3 regions of the Bordetella sp. MIP270_01_BMS genome follow, and region 3 is predicted to be linked to each of the others. Evidence: predicted binding sites of a transcription regulator. Region 3 holds the regulator's gene; each other region holds the start of a gene.
What was found. Region 3 encodes LexA, which represses DNA repair genes until DNA is damaged. Its sites were predicted from a motif close to ACTGTATNNNNATACAGT; they were not measured.
Positions count from the first base shown of each region.

Region 1 (6,057 bases), 2.2 Mb from region 3:
CAGTATGGCGTCATGGTGGTCAGCCCCGAGAAGTTCCCTCACGTGAAGGCCGAGCAGGCCCAGCAATTCGTGGATTGGGTGACTTCGAAACCTGGCCAGGACGCCATTGCCAGCTACAAGGTCAATGGGCAGCAACTGTTTTTTCCGAACGCCGGACAGTAGGCCGGTGAGGGCGGGCAGGCCGGCGCGCGTTTACCATTGCACGTAGAACATGGCCTTGGCCAGCAGCAGGATCAGCACGACGTGACAGAACACGCTGGTGTGGATGCGGCGGGAATTTCGGCCGTTCAGGCGGCCCCGGCGCTGCAGCAGCATGGCCACCAAGAAGTGCCCGAATACGCTGGCCGCCAGTGCGATCTTCAACCCCAGCAGCAGCCCGAAACTGCTGTCCAGGGGTTGGGCCAGGGCGGCGCGATGGTGCCATGCCAGGCCTAGCCCCGCGCCGTATAGCGCCAGCAGTATCCACGGGACGAGGCGGCGCGCGCGCGCCCCGAGGGCGGATTCGACCGCTCGCATGGCTGCGTGCGGCACGCGCCGGCGTATGCCTTCCAGCATGACGACTTCGAAGAACACCGTGCCGGCGAATGCCACGGCGGCGAGCAGGTGCACAATCAGCAAGTAGGGATAGGCCATGAAGCAATCAGCGCCGGTGAACAGGAATCAGCCGATGTTCCGCGCCACGGCGCGCCACGCCCATGATCCGGATCAACCAGCAGGCCGGCCGCCGGGTACGCGCCTGCCTTATTCGCGTGCGCTTTCCACGACCATGTCGAGTACGTATGCATAGCGTGACCCGTCGGCGGGCGTCTGAAGCCGTTCGTAGCGCTTGACGCGCAGCACGTTGCGCACGCCAGGTTCGTGCGTATAGCCCTCGATGTCTTCATAGAATGCCTGCCATTCGCCATGGCCCGCCTTCAGGCCCTGTGCATCGAACTGCACTTCGCGCACGCGCAGGCACTGCATATTCGGTATCAGGGGATGCGCGCAGGCCACGCGTTGGGCGGCAACCTCCAGGAACATCGTGCTGCCGGCCGTGCCGAAGCGCGTCTCGTCGGTGGGAACACCGGCCAGTGTCCACTGACCGCCGTCGCTGAAATCCAGCGTCAGCGCCGGGCCCGACGGGCGGTCGTCAATCCGCCACGCGGCCGCTTGCGGCAGCCGTTGCCCAAGCGCCTGCTCATACTGCATGAGTTCGTGTTCCGGGCACGCCATCATGGTGCCCATGACCGGGGATATGCGAATCTGCCTACCTTGCAGTGTGTAGCTGGCGCCCAGGCTGTTGCACAAGCCGGATACCGTCAGGCGGCCATCGGCAAAGCTCAGGCGCAGCGGCCGGCCCTGGCGCGTGACCGGGGGAACCCAGCGCACCGGCTGGGCCGCGTCGCCATCGCGGGCCTCGGCCAGGTCCCAGTGGTAGGCCTGCAGTGTGGGGGCCTGCACTGGCGCAACGTCGGCGGCAGGGTCGTGGGCGCACGCGGTCAGCGTGCCCAGGACGCTGACCAGGAAAAAGCGGCATATCGGACGGTACAGGTTCATCTTCCTATTCGCTGGTAAAGCCCTGGCGGGTCGACATCCGATTATGGCGCGAAGATTCATGACACGCACGCCTGCCGCACCGGGCGGGGGCGGTCAGCCGGGCCACACGCCGGAACTGCCGCGCCGGTGGCTGTCGACCAGGTGCGTGTCGATGATGCCGGTGGCTTCCATCAGGGCATGCATGGTGGTGGGGCCCACGAAGGTGAAGCCGCGCTGACGCAAGGCTTTGCTCAGGGCGGTCGACGCTTCCGACACAGTGGGAATCTCGGCCAATGTGCGCGGCGCCGGCGTGCTGCCGGGCCGGAAAGACCAGATGAAATCGCCCAGCCCGCCTTCGCGGCGCAGCGCGATGGTGGCCGCTGCGTTGTTGATGGTGGCCAGGATCTTGGCGCGATTGCGCACGATGCCGCTGTCGGCAAGCAGGCGCTCGACGTCGGCCGCCGTATACGCCGCCACCGCGTCAGGGTCGAAATGGCTGAAGGCCAGGCGAAAAGCCTCGCGCTTGCGCAGGATGGTCGCCCAGGAAAGCCCCGACTGAAAGCACTCGAGACTGAGGCGCTCGAACAGGCCCTGCTCGTCGCGCACCGGCATGCCCCATTCGGTGTCGTAATAGTGGCGCAACAACGGGTCGTGCGCCGCCCAGGGCGGCCGGGCCAGGCCATCATCGCCGACGATGACGCTGCTTGCCGGCGTCATGCGGCCAACGGCGCTTGCCGGTTTTCCAGCGCCAGCAGCACGGCCTTCGCCTGCAAGCCTCCGGCGAATCCCGTCAGCTGGCCCGTGGCGCCGATCACCCGATGGCATGGCGCAATGATGGACAGGGGGTTGCGGCCATTGGCGGCGCCGACGGCGCGCACTGCCTTGTCGCGGCCTATCTGCATGGCGATCTCGCGATAGCTGCGGGTCTGGCCGTATGGAATGGTCAGCAAGGCCTGCCAGACTTGTTTCTGGAACTCGGTGCCGGTGAAGTCGAGCGGCAGATCGAATGCGCTGCGATGGCCTGCGAAATATTCTCCCAACTGGCGTTCGGTCTCGCACAGCACCGGATGCCCCGGGTCGGCGTGCAGCGCGCCCAGGCGTACGCGCCCGGGCCTGTCGTTTTCCCACAGAATGGCCACTAGCTTCGATTCGCGGGCTACCAGCGTCAGCTGCCCCACAGGCGAGGCGACGGTCTTGTATGCGTAGGACATGATCGATTCCTTGAAAGCTGTGCCACGCCCGGTACAGTGAGCGCAGGCCACGGAAATTGCAGTCTAGGCATTCCGTGGACTGCCGGCACTCGCATTCTTGCGCCGCATTTTGCCGGAAGTTCAGGACCGCGCGGCAAACAGCGTGTTCAGCCTGTCGCTGGTGGCGGCCTGAGCGAACGCCGTGTCCAGGCGCCCCTGGGCCAGGGCTTGTGCAGCGTTGATGAAACCGCCCCATGCCGAGCGGGCCAGGCCTCCGCCTACGCTGATACGACGTACGCCCAATGCGGCGATTTCGTCGACGGTGAGTTCGCTGGTGGTGCCCACCAGCAGATTCACCGGCTTGGGCGCCACCGCGCTCACGACGGCGGCAATCTGCTCGCGTGTGCGTATGCCCGGCGCATACAGGCAGTCGGCGCCGGCTTCGGCATAGGCCTGCAGGCGGGCGATGGCATCGGCCAGATCGGGGCGGCCCACGACGAAATTCTCGGCGCGCCCCACCAGCATCGCGCCCGTGCCGGCATCATCGATGGCGCGACGCGCGGCGCGCATGCGTTCAACCGCGATATCCAGCGGGTACAGTGGATCGGCCGGATCGCCGGTGGCGTCTTCGATGGACAGCCCCGCCACCCCGGTTTCGACGGCCAGGCGCACATTGCGCGCCACCCCCTCGGCATCGGGGGCATAGCCGTTCTCGAAGTCGGCATTCACGGGCAATGGCGTGGCGGCCACCATGGTGCGCAGATGCGCCAGCACCGATTCCAGGCTGGCTTCGCCGTCGGGGCTGCCTTGGGTCCAGGCCATGCCCGAGCTGGTGGTGGCCAGCGCCTCGAAGCCCAGGCTTTGCAGAAACCGGGCGCTGCCCGTGTCCCAGGGGTTGGGCAAGATGAAACAGCCACTCTCATGCAGGGCGCGGAATGCCGCGCACGCGGCGTTGGGCAAGGCGGTCATGGTGACGATCTCCTCAGGGTGTGCGTGCATCGTACTCATTCCCGGCGCCTTTCGCACCGTGGTGCGAGGCCGGACATTCAGGGGCAGCTTCGGCGGGCTTGCGGCACGACGGATCACCGATATAATACTGTATAAATAAACAGTGTTATGGAAATTTCAACCAAGCTGGAAATCCTGGCCGACGCCGCGAAATACGACGCCTCGTGCGCCAGCAGCGGGGCTCCCCGGCGCGATTCGAAGGGGCGCGAGGGTCTGGGCGCCAGTACCGGGGCGGGCATCTGCCATAGCTTCACGCCCGATGGCCGCTGTGTTTCGTTGCTGAAGATACTGCTCACCAACTTCTGCCAGTACGACTGCCAGTATTGCGTCAATCGCCGATCCAGCAACGTGCCGCGTGCGCGGTTCCTTCCCCGTGAAGTGGTCGATCTCACGCTCGACTTCTATCGCCGCAATTACATCGATGGGCTGTTTCTCAGTTCGGGCATCATCCGCAGCGCCGACTACACCATGGAACAGCTGGTCGAAGTTGCGCGATCATTGCGTGACACGCACCAGTTTCGCGGCTACATCCACCTGAAGACCATTCCCGATGCCGACCCGCGCCTGATCACGCTGGCCGGCCAGTACGCCGACCGCCTCAGCGTGAACATCGAACTGCCCACTGAACAAGGGCTGTATCGCCTGGCGCCCGAAAAAAACTCGCATACCATCAAGCGCGCCATGGGATCGATCCGGCTGGCCCAGGAAGTAGCGCTGGAAGAAAAGCGCGGCAGTGCGCCTGCGGGGCAGAGCACCCAGATGATCGTGGGCGCCGACGACGCCGATGACCGCGCCATACTGAATACGGCGCAAAACCTGTACGGTGCGTACAAGCTCAAGCGTGTCTATTACTCCGCGTTCAGCCCCATACCCGACAGCCCCGCGGGTCTGCCGGCCCAGGCGCCGCCGCTATTGCGCGAACATCGCCTGTACCAGGCTGATTTCCTGCTGCGCGGCTACGGATTCCGGGCCGAAGAGCTGTTCCAGGTGTCGGGTGATCTGCCACTGGATATCGACCCCAAGTTGGCGTGGGCGCTGGCGCATCGCGAATCGTTCCCCGTCGATCTGAACCGGGCCTCGCAGCGGCTGATCGCGCGCGTGCCCGGCATCGGCATGCGCAATGCCAAACGCCTGGTTGAATTGCGCCGCTTGCGAGCGATACGTTACCAAGACCTGGTTCGGCTGCGCTGTCCCATGGACAAGGTCCGGCCGTTCGTCGTGGTGCAAGACTACAAGCCCCGGCAGGCCGATTCACCTTCCGAGCAATTGCGTCGAGCGCTGACACAGGCGCCGGCGCAGTTGTCCCTGTTATGAGCCACGCCGAACTGCACCGCCTGGTCGTCTGCGACGGCTACGCGGGTTGGCGCGTGCAGGCATTGCGGGCCCTCGCTGCGCACTGGGCACCCGAAATGCTCAGCTGGATCGAGGGCGCACCGGGCGCGCGAGCCGCCGGGCAGATCGAGCTGGGCTACTCGGCAGACCCGGCGCCCGCGGACACCCGCCTCACCTCGCAGCCGGGGGCGGCGCTTCCCGCCACTTCCACACTGCGCATATCAAGAGCCATGTCCGAACTGTTGGCCAAGGCCGCGCAGTACCGCTGGCCGGGTCGCTGGGCGCTGATGTACCGCGCGCTGTGGCGCTGGGCGCACGGCGATCGGGCGGTCGCGTCCGCCGCCGACGAAGACGGCGCAAAGTTGCACGCCATGGCCAAGGCCGTACGGCGATGCCACCATGACATGATTGCGTACGTGCGCTTCCATCGCAGCGAGCGCGCCGGCTTGCCGCAGTACCTTGCGTGGTACGAACCTGAACATGACGTCCTGGCCGATGCGGCAGAGCACTTCGCGCGTCGCATGGGCAATGCCAGCTGGTGCGTCGGCACGCCCCATGGCCTGGCCCTGTGGGACGGGCAGTCTCTGACCCTGACCGACGCGCCCGGTGATGCACAAGATCTGCAGGCCGACGCCGCCGCCGACAACGTGCAGGCGCTGTGGCAGCTGTATTACAAAAGCACCTTCAACCCCGCGCGCCTGAACGAAACGGCGCTGGAACAGCGCATGCCGGTGCGTTTCTGGAAGGGGCTGCCCGAGGCATCGCTGATCCCTTCGATGATCGCGGAAGCCCGCCAAGGTGCCCGCCAGCTGGGCCAGGCCAGCGGCATACGCATCATGCGAGGCAAGCCGGTGGTGGTCGATGCAGAACGGGCGCAGCCGCAGCGGCCGACGGCCACCACACTCGAGCAATGTCGCCGGTGCGAACTCTGGCGCAATGCCACACAGGTTGTGCCGGGGCAGGGCAGCGAGACGGCGTGCCTGATGCTGGTCGGTGAACAGCCGGGTGATCA
Region 1 covers NZ_CM143297.1:3,244,284-3,250,340, forward strand. Annotated here, with positions in the region: gene ACV17W_RS15220 (ABC transporter substrate-binding protein) at 1-162, shown strand, start outside; gene ACV17W_RS15225 (CopD family copper resistance protein) at 193-633, opposite strand; gene ACV17W_RS15230 (DUF4377 domain-containing protein) at 742-1,536, opposite strand; gene ACV17W_RS15235 (DNA-3-methyladenine glycosylase I) at 1,630-2,232, opposite strand; gene ACV17W_RS15240 (methylated-DNA--[protein]-cysteine S-methyltransferase) at 2,229-2,726, opposite strand; gene ACV17W_RS15245 (isocitrate lyase/PEP mutase family protein) at 2,847-3,704, opposite strand; gene ACV17W_RS15250 (putative DNA modification/repair radical SAM protein) at 3,822-5,027, shown strand; gene ACV17W_RS15255 (UdgX family uracil-DNA binding protein) at 5,024-6,057, shown strand, end outside.
Region 1: the regulator LexA is predicted to act here: its motif matches at 3,801-3,818, upstream of ACV17W_RS15250 (putative DNA modification/repair radical SAM protein).

Region 2 (6,057 bases), 260 kb from region 3:
TGCAGGCGCACGACGTGAAAATTGTGTATGCCGTGCCCGGCGTGGTGATCGCGACCTTGTTCGTGACTTTCCCGTTCATCGCCCGCGAATTGATACCGCTGATGCAGGCCCAGGGCAGCGAAGAAGAGCAGGCCGCGCTCACGCTGGGGGCGAGCGGCTGGCAGATCTTCTGGAGGGTCACCCTGCCCAATATCAAGTGGGGCCTGCTGTATGGCGCGATCCTGTGCAATGCACGCGCGATGGGCGAGTTTGGCGCCGTGTCGGTTGTGTCGGGTCATGTGCGCGGGCTGACCAACACCATGACCCTGCACGTGGAAATTCTCTACAACGAATATCAGTTTTCCGCGGCGTTCGCCGTGGCGTCGCTGCTGGCCCTGCTGGCGCTGGTGACGCTGCTGGTCAAGAACCTGGTGGAGTGGCGCGACGCGGGACCACACGGCGCGGATGCACCCGCCGGGAACGTGATGGCGCCCACGCTCGCGCGTGCGGCGGCCGCATGAAGGAGTGTTCTGCATGAGTATCGAGGTCAGGAACCTGTCACGCCGCTTCGGCGATTTCCACGCACTCGACGACGTGTCGCTGCATATTGATACCGGCGAACTCGTCGCGCTGTTGGGCCCCTCGGGTTGCGGGAAGACGACCTTGCTGCGCATCATCGCCGGCCTGGAAACGGCAGACAGCGGCAGCGTGTGGTTTGGCGGCGCCGATGCAACGGGCGTGGATGTCAGGCATCGGCAGGTCGGGTTCGTGTTCCAGCACTACGCCTTGTTCAAGCATCTGACTGTGTTCGAGAACGTGGCCTTCGGGCTGCGCGTTCGGCCCCGCGCTACGCGGCCATCCGAGTCGCAGATCCGCGCCAAGGTCCACGAATTGCTGAACCTGGTGCAGCTCGACTGGCTGGGCGACCGTTATCCGTCGCAACTGTCGGGCGGCCAGCGGCAACGGATTGCGCTGGCGCGCGCACTCGCGGTGGAGCCTCGGGTGCTGCTGCTGGACGAGCCTTTCGGCGCGCTTGATGCGAAGGTGCGCAAGGAACTGCGCCGCTGGCTGCGCCGCCTGCACGATGAGCTGCACGTCGCCAGCGTATTTGTCACGCACGACCAGGAGGAAGCGCTGGAAGTGGCAGATCGGGTGGTCTTGATGAATGCAGGCCGTATCGAGCAGGTGGGCACGCCGCGCGAAGTGTGGGAATCCCCCGCGACTCCGTTCGTGTACGGCTTTCTGGGCGACGTCAACCAGCTGAGCGGCCATGCCAGCCACGGCGTCTGGCATGCGCATGGGGTCGAGTTGCCGGCTCCCGACCTGGCGCAGCCGGAGCCGCGGCAGGCGGTGGCGTATGTGCGGCCGCATGAAATCGACCTCGCGCGCGACAACGGCATCGGGCAGGGCATTCCGGTCCGGCTGAGCCACGCCTACCTGGCCGGCTCCAGCGCCTATCTCGAACTCGAGCGCCAGGATATGCAGTCCATCATCGAGGCGCAGGTTCCCGAGCGCCTGTACCGTGAACTGAACCTTAGAGAAGGCGAGAGCCTGCTGGCGCGTCCGCGCCATGCGCGCGTCTTTGCCGTCCAACCATGACGACTGCCATGATCAAGCTGAATTCTGCATTGCAAGCGCGCTGGTCTGACTTGCTGGCCCGCCTGGCCGACATTGCGCGCCAGTATCCCGACGCGGCGCTGGCGTCTTCGCTGGGTGCCGAGGACATGCTGTTGACCCATGCCATCTACGACGGAGCCATCGGCCTGGAAGTCTTTGCGCTCGATACCGGCCGCCTGCACGCCGAGACCTTGGCCATGCTGGATATCGTGCAAGCGCGGTACGGCCGCGCCATCATCGTGTATCGGCCCGACGCCTGCGCGGTGCATGCGCATGTGCAGGCGCATGGCGCGTACGCGTTCTATGAAAGCGTGGATCTGCGCAAGGCATGCTGTCAGATCCGCAAGGTAGAGCCTTTGCAACGGGCCCTGGCCGGCCGCAGCGCATGGATTACCGGGCAGCGGCGCGGGCAGGCTGCCACCCGGGGCGAATTGCCGGAAGCCGAGCGGGATGCGGTGTTCGGCCTGCACAAGTTCAACCCGCTGGCGGCCTGGAGCGAGGACGAAGTATGGCAGGTCATACGGTCGCTGGGCATTCCCTATAACGCCCTGCATGACAAGGGTTATCCGTCCATCGGTTGTGAGCCATGCACGCGCGCGATCCGTCCGGGAGAGGATGTGCGCGCGGGGCGCTGGTGGTGGGAATCCTCCGACTCCAAGGAATGCGGCCTGCATGCGGGCAATCGTGTGATCGCCGTCGCTGCAGCGCCAGCGCGAACGGCTTCTGTGTAAAGGAACAACATGTCAGCAGTGATGAATCGCAGCCATCTCGATTGGTTGGAATCCGAAGCCATCTACATTTTGCGCGAGGTGGCGGCCGAATGCAGTAAGCCGGTACTGCTTTTTTCGGGCGGGAAGGATTCCGTGGTGCTGCTGAGATTGGCAGAGAAGGCGTTCAGGCCTGGCCGGTTTCCCTTCCCGCTCATGCATATTGATACCGGCCACAACTATGAAGAGGTGATCGCGTTCCGCGACCAGCGCGCCGCCGAGTTGGGCGAGACGCTGATCGTGCGCAGCGTCGAGGATTCGATACGGCGCGGCAGCGTCGTGCTGCGTCGCGAGAGCGATTCGCGCAACGCGGCGCAGGCCGTCACGCTGCTCGAAGCGATCGAGGAACTGGGCTTTGACGCCTGCATCGGGGGCGCCCGCCGCGACGAAGAAAAGGCGCGCGCCAAAGAGCGCATTTTTTCGTTTCGCGACGAGTTCGGGCAATGGGACCCGAAGGCCCAGCGCCCGGAACTATGGAATCTGTTCAACACGCGTGTGCACAAGGGCGAGAACATGCGGGTGTTTCCGATTTCCAACTGGACGGAACTGGATGTATGGCAGTACATCCAGCGCGAGCGGCTCGGATTGCCGTCGATCTATTACAGCCACCAGCGCGACGTCGTGCGCCGCAACGGGCTGCTGGTGCCCGTGACCGCGCTGACTCCGCCGCGCGATGGCGAGAAAGTCGAGCGCCTGGCAGTGCGGTTCCGCACTGTGGGCGATATTTCCTGCACCTGCCCGGTGGCCTCGGACGCGGCCGATGCCGCGGCCATCATTGCCGAAACCGCCGTGACGGATATCACCGAGCGCGGCGCCACCCGCATGGACGACCAGACTTCCGAGGCCTCGATGGAGCGCCGCAAGAAGGAAGGTTATTTCTGAACTGATTGAGTACCGGACCTCTTCCAATGAACGCAGTGAACGACTCTTTTCTTTCGGGCGCCGAGAACGGCGTGCTGCGCCTGATCACGGCCGGCTCGGTCGATGACGGCAAGTCGACCCTGATCGGTCGCCTGCTTTACGACAGCAAGGGCGTTTTCGCCGACCAGCTGGAGGCCATCGCCCGCGCCAAGTACAAGCGGGTGGCTGGCGATGGCATCGACTTCGCCCTGCTGACCGACGGCCTGGAGGCCGAACGCGAGCAGGGCATCACCATCGACGTGGCCTACCGGTACTTTTCAACCCCGTTGCGCAAGTTCATCGTCGCCGATGCGCCGGGGCATGAACAGTACACGCGCAATATGGTTACCGGCGCCTCGACCGCCGACGCGGCCATCATCCTGATCGATGCCACCCGCGCGGCCGATGGCCAGCTGCTGCCGCAGACCAAACGGCACAGCACCATCGCGCGCCTGCTGGGCATTCAGCACATCGTGGTGGCGGTCAACAAGATGGACCTGGTAGGTTGGGACCGCGCCGTGTTCGAGCGCATCCGCGAAGCCTACGCGGAACTCGCACGGCGCCTGGATATCGGCCGGTTCCATGTGCTGCCCTTGTCGGCCCTGCAAGGCGACAATGTGGTTCATGCCTCGGTGCGCACCCCGTGGTACGAGGGCCCGCCGCTGCTGCGCCTGCTCGAACAGCTCGAGCAGGCGAGTGCCGATCTCGAACGGCCGCTGCGCTTTCCGGTGCAATGGGTGGCGCGGCACGGTGGCGACCGCGCCGATGATTTCCGTGGCTATGCGGGCCGCGTGGCCAGCGGCGTACTGCGGCCCGGCGATGAGATCGTGGTCCAGCCCTCGGGCGTGGCCGCGCGCGTGCAGGCAGTCTGGGCTTTCGATCGCGAGGTCGACGCCGCCCTGGCGGGAGATTCGGTAACCGTGGTGCTCGACCGGGACGTCGACGTGTCGCGTGGCGACGTGCTCGCCCATGCCGCCACCGCGGCACGCGTCAGCCGTGCGTTCGAGGCGGAACTGTGCTGGCTGGATGCGCAGGCCTTGAACCCCGCGCGGCGGTATCTGCTCAAGCATGGAACGCGCCTGACGTCCGCGAAGGTCCGCGAGGTGCTGACGCAACGCGACATCCACGAGCTGCAGGAAGTGACCAATGCGAGCGGCACGTTGGCCATGAACGAAATCGGGCGCGTCACGTTGGTGACGCGTGAACCTTTGGCGATAGACAGTTATGCCGGCGCCCCCGCGACGGGCGCTTTCATCCTGATCGACGAGGCGACGCACCAGACGGCTGCCGCGGGCATGTTGCGCTAGCCGCAAGACCGGCGGCGTCCGGGCCGGCGCTGTTGTTTTTCGGCTAAACCCAACGTTCATGCGGGTTTGCGAGCGATTTCCGGGTGGTGGAATGAATTGTCCAGACGGGCGGCGCGTCTTGCGGTAAAGTGGGGCGTCGCTTTTTCAGGGCATGGGGCTTGCCGAAAGTACTGGTTTTTTGTACAGTACTTTCATGGAACGCGCCAAACACGTTTTTTCCGCCGGTTCTGGGTCCCCGGCTGCCGCCCCCGCCGCCTTGCGCGGCCGGGGAGCGGTTACTAACGTGGCGCACCGCTTCCAGCAGACCGACCGCGCGCCCGCCGACGATGGCTGGGCTTCCAGTCAGCTGCCGGCCGACGCCCTCGGCAACACCGATTGGCCCGGCTCCGCCGAAGCCGGCGCCTGCGCCCCAGTCTCGCCGTCCCGGCACATTCCCATCACGGCCGAGGCCTCCCTGAAAACCTCGGTGCAGGCCGAACAGGCCCGCAAGCTGCTGTCGCGCAACGATTCTCCCGACATCCCGTTCGACGTGGCGGTCAACCCCTATCGCGGGTGCGAACATGGCTGCGTGTACTGCTACGCGCGGCCCACCCATGCGTATCTGGGTTATTCACCGGGCCTCGATTTCGAAACCCGTCTCGTGGCCAAGTCCAATGCGGTCGACGTGCTGCGCGCCGAACTGGCGCGCCCGGGCTACCGGGTGTCGCCCATCAACATCGGCTCCGCAACCGATGTGTACCAGCCTATCGAACGCGAGTGGCAGCTGACCCGCGGCGTGCTCGAACTCATGCTGCAAACGGGCCATCCGGCCACGCTGGTCACGAAGAATGCCCTCGTCGAACGCGATATCGACCTCTTGCAGGCCCTGGCCGAACGCCGCCTGGTCACGGTGTATGTCAGCATCACCACCCTCGACGCCGACATGGCGCGCACGCTTGAGCCTCGGGCCTCCGCTCCCTGGCGGCGCATCCAGGCGGTCCGCACGCTGGCCAATGCGGGCGTGCCGGTTGGCGTGCTGGTGGCGCCCATCATTCCCTTCATCAACGACGAGTCGCTGGAACACATCCTGCAGGATGCCCGCCAGGCGGGCGCCTGCTATGCCAGCTATACCGTGGTGCGCCTGCCGTGGGAAGTCAGGGCCGTATTCGAGGAATGGCTGCACACGCATTATCCCGATCGCGCCCAGCGCGTGTTGCACCGCATAGAAGACCTGCGCAATGGTCGGCGCAACGACCCGAATTTCGGCAGTCGCATGCGCGGCACGGGCCTGTGGGCCGATCTTCTGCGCCAGCGCTTCAATCTGGCGGTGCGCAAGCTGGGGCTGAACACCACGCGGCCGCAGTTGGCTACCCATTTGTTTCAGGCGCCCCGCGCGCCGTCGCCCGCACATGGGGCGGGCACTTCCCACAAGAACCATCGGCAGGGTGGCGCTCAGCCGGGCCTGTCCATGCCGCAGCTAACGCTATTCTGACCGGAGCACCTCATGA
Region 2 covers NZ_CM143297.1:1,307,064-1,313,120, reverse strand. Annotated here, with positions in the region: gene cysW (sulfate ABC transporter permease subunit CysW) at 1-500, shown strand, start outside; gene ACV17W_RS06045 (sulfate/molybdate ABC transporter ATP-binding protein) at 514-1,578, shown strand; gene ACV17W_RS06040 (phosphoadenylyl-sulfate reductase) at 1,575-2,327, shown strand; gene cysD (sulfate adenylyltransferase subunit CysD) at 2,337-3,245, shown strand; gene ACV17W_RS06030 (sulfate adenylyltransferase subunit 1) at 3,272-4,570, shown strand; gene ACV17W_RS06025 (PA0069 family radical SAM protein) at 4,764-6,041, shown strand; gene ACV17W_RS06020 (hypothetical protein) at 6,054-6,057, shown strand, end outside.
Region 2: the regulator LexA is predicted to act here: its motif matches at 4,740-4,757, upstream of ACV17W_RS06025 (PA0069 family radical SAM protein).

Region 3 (6,057 bases):
TGCTCATCGGGCCTACCGGCTCGGGCAAGACGCTGCTTGCCCAGACCTTGGCGCGCATGCTCAACGTACCGTTCGTGATGGCCGACGCCACGACCCTGACCGAAGCCGGTTACGTGGGTGAAGACGTCGAGAACATCATCCAGAAGCTGCTGCAGAACTGCAACTACGAAGTCGAGAAAGCGCAGCGCGCCATCATCTACATCGACGAAATCGACAAGATCTCGCGCAAGTCCGACAACCCGTCCATCACGCGCGATGTGTCCGGCGAAGGCGTGCAGCAGGCGCTGCTGAAACTCATCGAAGGCACTGTCGCGTCCGTGCCGCCCCAAGGCGGCCGCAAGCACCCGAACCAGGATTTCGTGCAGGTCGACACGACCAACATCCTGTTCATCGTGGGCGGCGCCTTCGACGGGCTCGAAAAAGTGATCCGCGACCGCACCGAGAAATCGGGCATCGGCTTCTCGGCATCCGTGCGCGCGAAGTCCGAGCGCGGCGTGGGCGAGCTGTTCAGCGAAGTCGAACCCGAAGACCTGATCAAGTTCGGCCTCATTCCCGAGCTGGTCGGTCGCCTGCCGGTCGTGGCCACCCTCGATGAACTCGACGAGGCTGCCCTGGTGCAGATCCTCACCGAACCGAAGAACTCGCTCATCAAGCAGTTCCAGAAGCTGTTCGCCATGGAAGGCGCCGAGCTCGACGTACGGCCCGGCGCTCTGAAAGCCATCGCCGGCAAGGCACTCAAGCGCAAGACCGGTGCCCGCGGCTTGCGTTCCATCATCGAGGCGGCCCTGCTCGACACCATGTACGACCTGCCTTCCCAGGGCAACGTCAGCCGGGTCGTGCTTGACGAAAACGTCATCGAAAGCGATGCCAAGCCATTGCTGATTTACGCCGACGAGGCGGCCGCGCCAGATAAGCCGGCGCGCAGCCAGGTACGAGGCGCAGCGGCATAACTGAAGCAAAAGAACCCGTTCTGTAACGGGTTTTTTTGCCTATACCGGTTGCGCCCATGCCGGCGGCTTGATTTTTCGGCTATCGTTCCCATATCAGACGTAGCCGATACGGATAAAAGGGTCTCGCTGCCCAGGTCCGTTACCGATACGCCGAGTCTTACCAAGGAATCATTTATGTCTGCCAGCCAGACCCTGCCTTCAGAGCCCATCGACCTGCCTCTGCTGCCCTTGCGCGACGTGGTGGTGTTCCCGCACATGGTCATTCCGCTGTTCGTCGGCCGTCCGCGCTCGATCAAGGCGCTGGAAGTGGCCATGGAAGCCGGAAAGAGCATCATGCTGGTGGCACAGAAGTCCGCCGGAAAAGATGACCCCACGCCCGAAGACGTCTACGAGATCGGGTGCGTGGCCGGTATTCTGCAGATGCTGAAATTGCCCGACGGCACCGTCAAGGTGCTGGTCGAGGGTACCCAGCGTGCCCGCATCGACAGCATCGACGATGCTGAATCGCATTTTGTCTGCCAGGTGACCCCGGTGGCACCCGATGCCATGCAGGGGTCTGAAACCGAGGCCCTGCGTCGCGCCATCGTTGCTCAGTTCGAGCAGTATGTGAAACTGAACAAGAAGATCCCGCCCGAGATCCTGACATCGCTGGCTGGCATCGACGATGCCGGCCGCCTGGCCGACACGATCGCCGCTCATCTGCCCCTGAAGCTCGAGCAGAAACAGAAAATGCTCGAAATTCTGGGCACTTCCGAGCGCCTCGAAGGCTTGCTGACGCAGCTGGAAACGGAAATCGACATTCTTCAGGTCGAGAAGCGCATCCGTGGCCGCGTCAAGAAGCAGATGGAGAAAAGCCAGCGCGACTACTACCTGAACGAACAGGTCAAGGCTATCCAGAAGGAACTCGGTGAGGGCGAAGAGGGCGCAGACATCGAAGAACTTGAGAAGAAGATCATCGCCGCGCACATGCCGAAAGAGGCGCGCAAGAAGGCCGATGCCGAACTCAAGAAGCTCAAGCTGATGTCGCCCATGTCCGCCGAAGCCACGGTGGTGCGCAACTACATCGACACGCTTATCAACCTGCCCTGGAAGCGCAAGAGCAAGATCAACAACTCGATAGGCAACGCCGAGAAAGTTCTCGACGACGATCACTATGGCCTCGAGAAGGTGAAAGAGCGCATTCTCGAGTATCTTGCCGTGCAACAGCGCGTCGACAAGGTCAAGGCGCCCATTCTGTGCTTGGTCGGGCCCCCGGGTGTGGGCAAGACCTCGCTGGGGCAGTCCATTGCGCGTGCCACGAATCGCAAGTTCGTGCGGATGGCGCTGGGCGGCGTGCGCGACGAAGCTGAAATTCGCGGGCATCGCCGCACTTATATCGGTTCGATGCCGGGCAAGATCCTGCAAAACATGAGCAAGGTCGGCGTGCGCAACCCGCTGTTCCTGCTCGACGAGATCGACAAGCTGGGCATGGACTTCCGGGGCGACCCCTCGTCGGCGCTGCTCGAGGTGCTGGACCCCGAGCAGAACCATACCTTCCAGGACCACTACATCGAAGTCGACTTCGACCTGTCGGACGTCATGTTCGTGGCAACCAGCAACACGCTGAACATTCCCCCCGCGCTGCTCGACCGCATGGAAGTGATTCGGCTTTCGGGCTATACCGAAGACGAAAAAGTGCATATCGGCCGCGACCATCTGCTGCCCAAGCTGATGAAGAACAACGGCGTGAAAGATTCCGAACTGACCGTGGATGATTCGGCGCTGCGCGACATCGTGCGCTACTACACCCGCGAGGCGGGCGTCCGGGCACTCGAACGCGAAGTGGGCAAGATCTGCCGCAAGGTGGTCAAGGAACTGCTGGCGAAAGCCGACAAGGCCAAGGCCGAAGGCAAGCCGGCCGAGCTGGCGCCGGTTCACGTCAGTGCCGAGAATCTCAGCGATTACCTGGGCGTGCGTCGTTACACGTTTGGCATGGCCGAGAAAGAAAACCAGATCGGCCAAGTGACTGGCCTGGCCTGGACGGAAGTCGGTGGCGATCTGCTCACAATCGAAGTGGCCGATATGCCTGGCAAGGGCACGATCCAGCGCACGGGATCGCTGGGCGACGTCATGAAGGAATCGGTCGAGGCCGCCCGTACGGTGGTCAGATCACGCGCTCGACGCCTGGGATTTGCCGACAGCGTGTTTGAAAAGCACGATATGCACGTGCACGTGCCGGAAGGTGCGACGCCCAAAGACGGCCCGTCTGCCGGTATTGCCATCACCACCGCGATGGTGTCCGCGCTTTCTCGGATTCCGGTACGCGCCGACGTGGCGATGACGGGCGAGATCACCTTGCGTGGCGAGGTTCTACCCATCGGCGGTCTGAAAGAAAAGCTGTTGGCGGCGCATCGGGGCGGCATCAAGACGGTCCTGATTCCTGAAGAAAACGTCAAAGATCTGGCGGAAATCCCCGACAACGTCAAGAATCAGCTCGAAATCGTGCCGGTACGTTGGATCGACAAGGTGCTTGAATTGGCGCTTGAGCGTCAGCCCGAGCCCTTGGCCGAAGACGAAGCGGTCAAGGAGCCCCTCGTCGCCAAGCCGGCCGAGCCGGCTTCGAGCGATCCGGTCTTCAAGCACTAGGATTGATCCGCATGGCGTGCAAGCGCCATGAAAAAGGGCGTCGCGAGACGCCCTTTTTTATTTGTTCCGCTGGCGCGGTAGGGTGGCCAGCTGCGCCATAACGGTTGGACGGCGCGCGCTTGCACTGCAAATCCAACTTGATTGCGAGGTCTGGGCGGCGTGGCACAACTCGGTATGGCGCTCGTCCAGTGCGGGCTGAAATTCTGCCCGGGCGGGGTCTACGGGCAAGGTCCGGTGGGCGGACTGCGTTCCAGCGTGATTCGCAACATGCGCATGAATTGGCCGGAATCAGACAGTCCGGCGTCGCGGATGTTCGGCTACATCGCCGGGACACTGCCGGGTTGCGCAGTGGCCGGGGCGGGAAGCGCGAATCAATGCAACGCCTGGGTGCGTATCAGACCCACGGCAATGCCTTCAAGCGCGAACTCTTGCGTGCCGTCGACGACAATGGGTGAGAAGTCCGGGTTTTCCGGAAGAAGTTCGACGCGACCCCCTGAACGCTGCAATCGCTTGACGGTGACATCATCGCCCAGGCGGGCAACGACGATCTGCCCATTGCGAGCGTCTGCCGCCCGCTTGACGGCGAGCAGGTCGCCTTCAAGTATGCCGGCATCGCGCATGCTCATGCCGCGCACTTTGAGCAGATAGTCGGGCGCTTGCTCGAACAGGGCGGGGTCCACTCCGATTTCGCGTTCGACGTGTTCTGCCGCCAGGATAGGACTGCCGGCTGCCACACGGCCCACAAGAGGCAACAGCAGGCGCCCCACTGCGTCGACCATGCCGGTGAGCCCGGACGCAGACGAAGCGGTGCCCGACGCGGCGGTATCCACAGGGTCGTTCAGGCGTATGCCACGAGACGCGCCTGCGGTCAGCTCGATGGCGCCCTTGCGCGCGAGCGCCTTCAGATGATCTTCCGCGGCATTGGGAGACCGAAACCCCAGGGCGCGTGCGATTTCCGCGCGCGTGGGCGGGAAGCCGGTGCGTGCCACCGTAAGCCGGATGAGATCCAGGATTTCCTGCTGACGCGTGGTGAGTTTGGTGGCCATGGCGATGATCCGTAATGCGGACTGTATGGATATACAGCAGCGATTCTGGACGACACTGGACAAAAAAGCAAGTGAGCGCGATGGTTGCGAGCCTGCGGTTCTAGGCGCCGAGCGCTCGCAGGATATAGACGGCGGCAATTGTCCAGAGCGGAGTGCGGCATCGGAGGCGTGGACCGGACAAGGGCACGATAAGGCTGGCATGGCCGCTTCCCATTGGGCGGAAGGACATACTGCAGCGATTTGCTGCCCCGCGTTACGTCAGATGCGCGGGGCGGGCAACGTCGAGGCCCAGGCGAAGCGCGGCGGCAAGAAGATAGTTTTCAGGTGAAGTCAGCGGCTGCTGTATGCCCTTCAGTCGTCAGCATTAAAGGCCCACGGACGCGGTTTCGAAGTGACCGCTCGCGCGCACGGCGAATGGGCCCGCACGGGCTAACCTGGGGAGGAGCCGGGAGCGGACGACGCAAAACAAAAGGCCCGTCCGGGAGGACGGGCCTTTGGCGGGCACAGACGATTCGATTATTGCTTGATCACGGCGGCGATGGCCTCGGCCACGGTGTCGATATTGCGGCTGTTCAGGGCAGCGACGCAGATGCGCCCGCTGGCGACGGCGTAAATGCCGTGCTGCTCACGCAATACGTCCACCTGGGCGGACGTCAGGCCGGAATACGAGAACATGCCCCGCTGCTGCAGGACGAAGCCGAAATCCTGGGTGGCGCCGGCCGCTGCAATTTTCTCGACCAGTTGCTTGCGCATCAGGCGGATGCGATCACGCATGCTGGCCAGTTCCTGTTCCCACAGGGTGTACAGCTCGGGCGTGTTCAACACGGTTGAGACCACCGTGCCGCCGTGGGTGGGCGGGTTGGAGTAGTTGGTGCGGATGACGCGCTTGAGCTGACTGAGCACCCGCTTCGCTTCGTCCTGGTTGCCTGCGACCACGGTAAGCGCGCCGACGCGCTCGCCATACAGCGAAAACGATTTCGAGAATGACGAACTGATCAACATCGTCAAGCCCAGGCTGGCGAATAGCCGCACCACGGCCGCGTCTTCCTGGAGGCCGGCGCCGAAACCCTGGTAGGCGATGTCCAGGAAGGGCACAAGGTTGCGGGCCTTGACCACCTGGGCGATCTGTTGCCACTGTTCGGCGGTGGGATCGACGCCGGTGGGGTTGTGGCAGCAGGCGTGCAATACCACGATGGTTTGTTCAGGGGCTGCTTGCAGAGACGCCAGCATGCCATCGAAGTCCAGTCCATGCGTGGCGGCGTCGTAATAGGCGTAGGTGTCGACCGTGAACCCGGCGCGTTCGAACAGCGCACGATGGTTCTCCCAGCTGGGATTGCTGATCAGCACCTTGGAATTCGGCAGCAGCTGTTGCAGGAAGTCGGCGCCGATCTTCAGGGCGCCCGTACCGCCTAGCGCCTGCGCGGTGAGAACGCGGC
Region 3 covers NZ_CM143297.1:1,042,101-1,048,157, reverse strand. Annotated here, with positions in the region: gene clpX (ATP-dependent Clp protease ATP-binding subunit ClpX) at 1-950, shown strand, start outside; gene lon (endopeptidase La) at 1,125-3,575, shown strand; gene lexA (transcriptional repressor LexA) at 3,947-4,621, opposite strand; gene ACV17W_RS04795 (amino acid aminotransferase) at 5,138-6,057, opposite strand, start outside.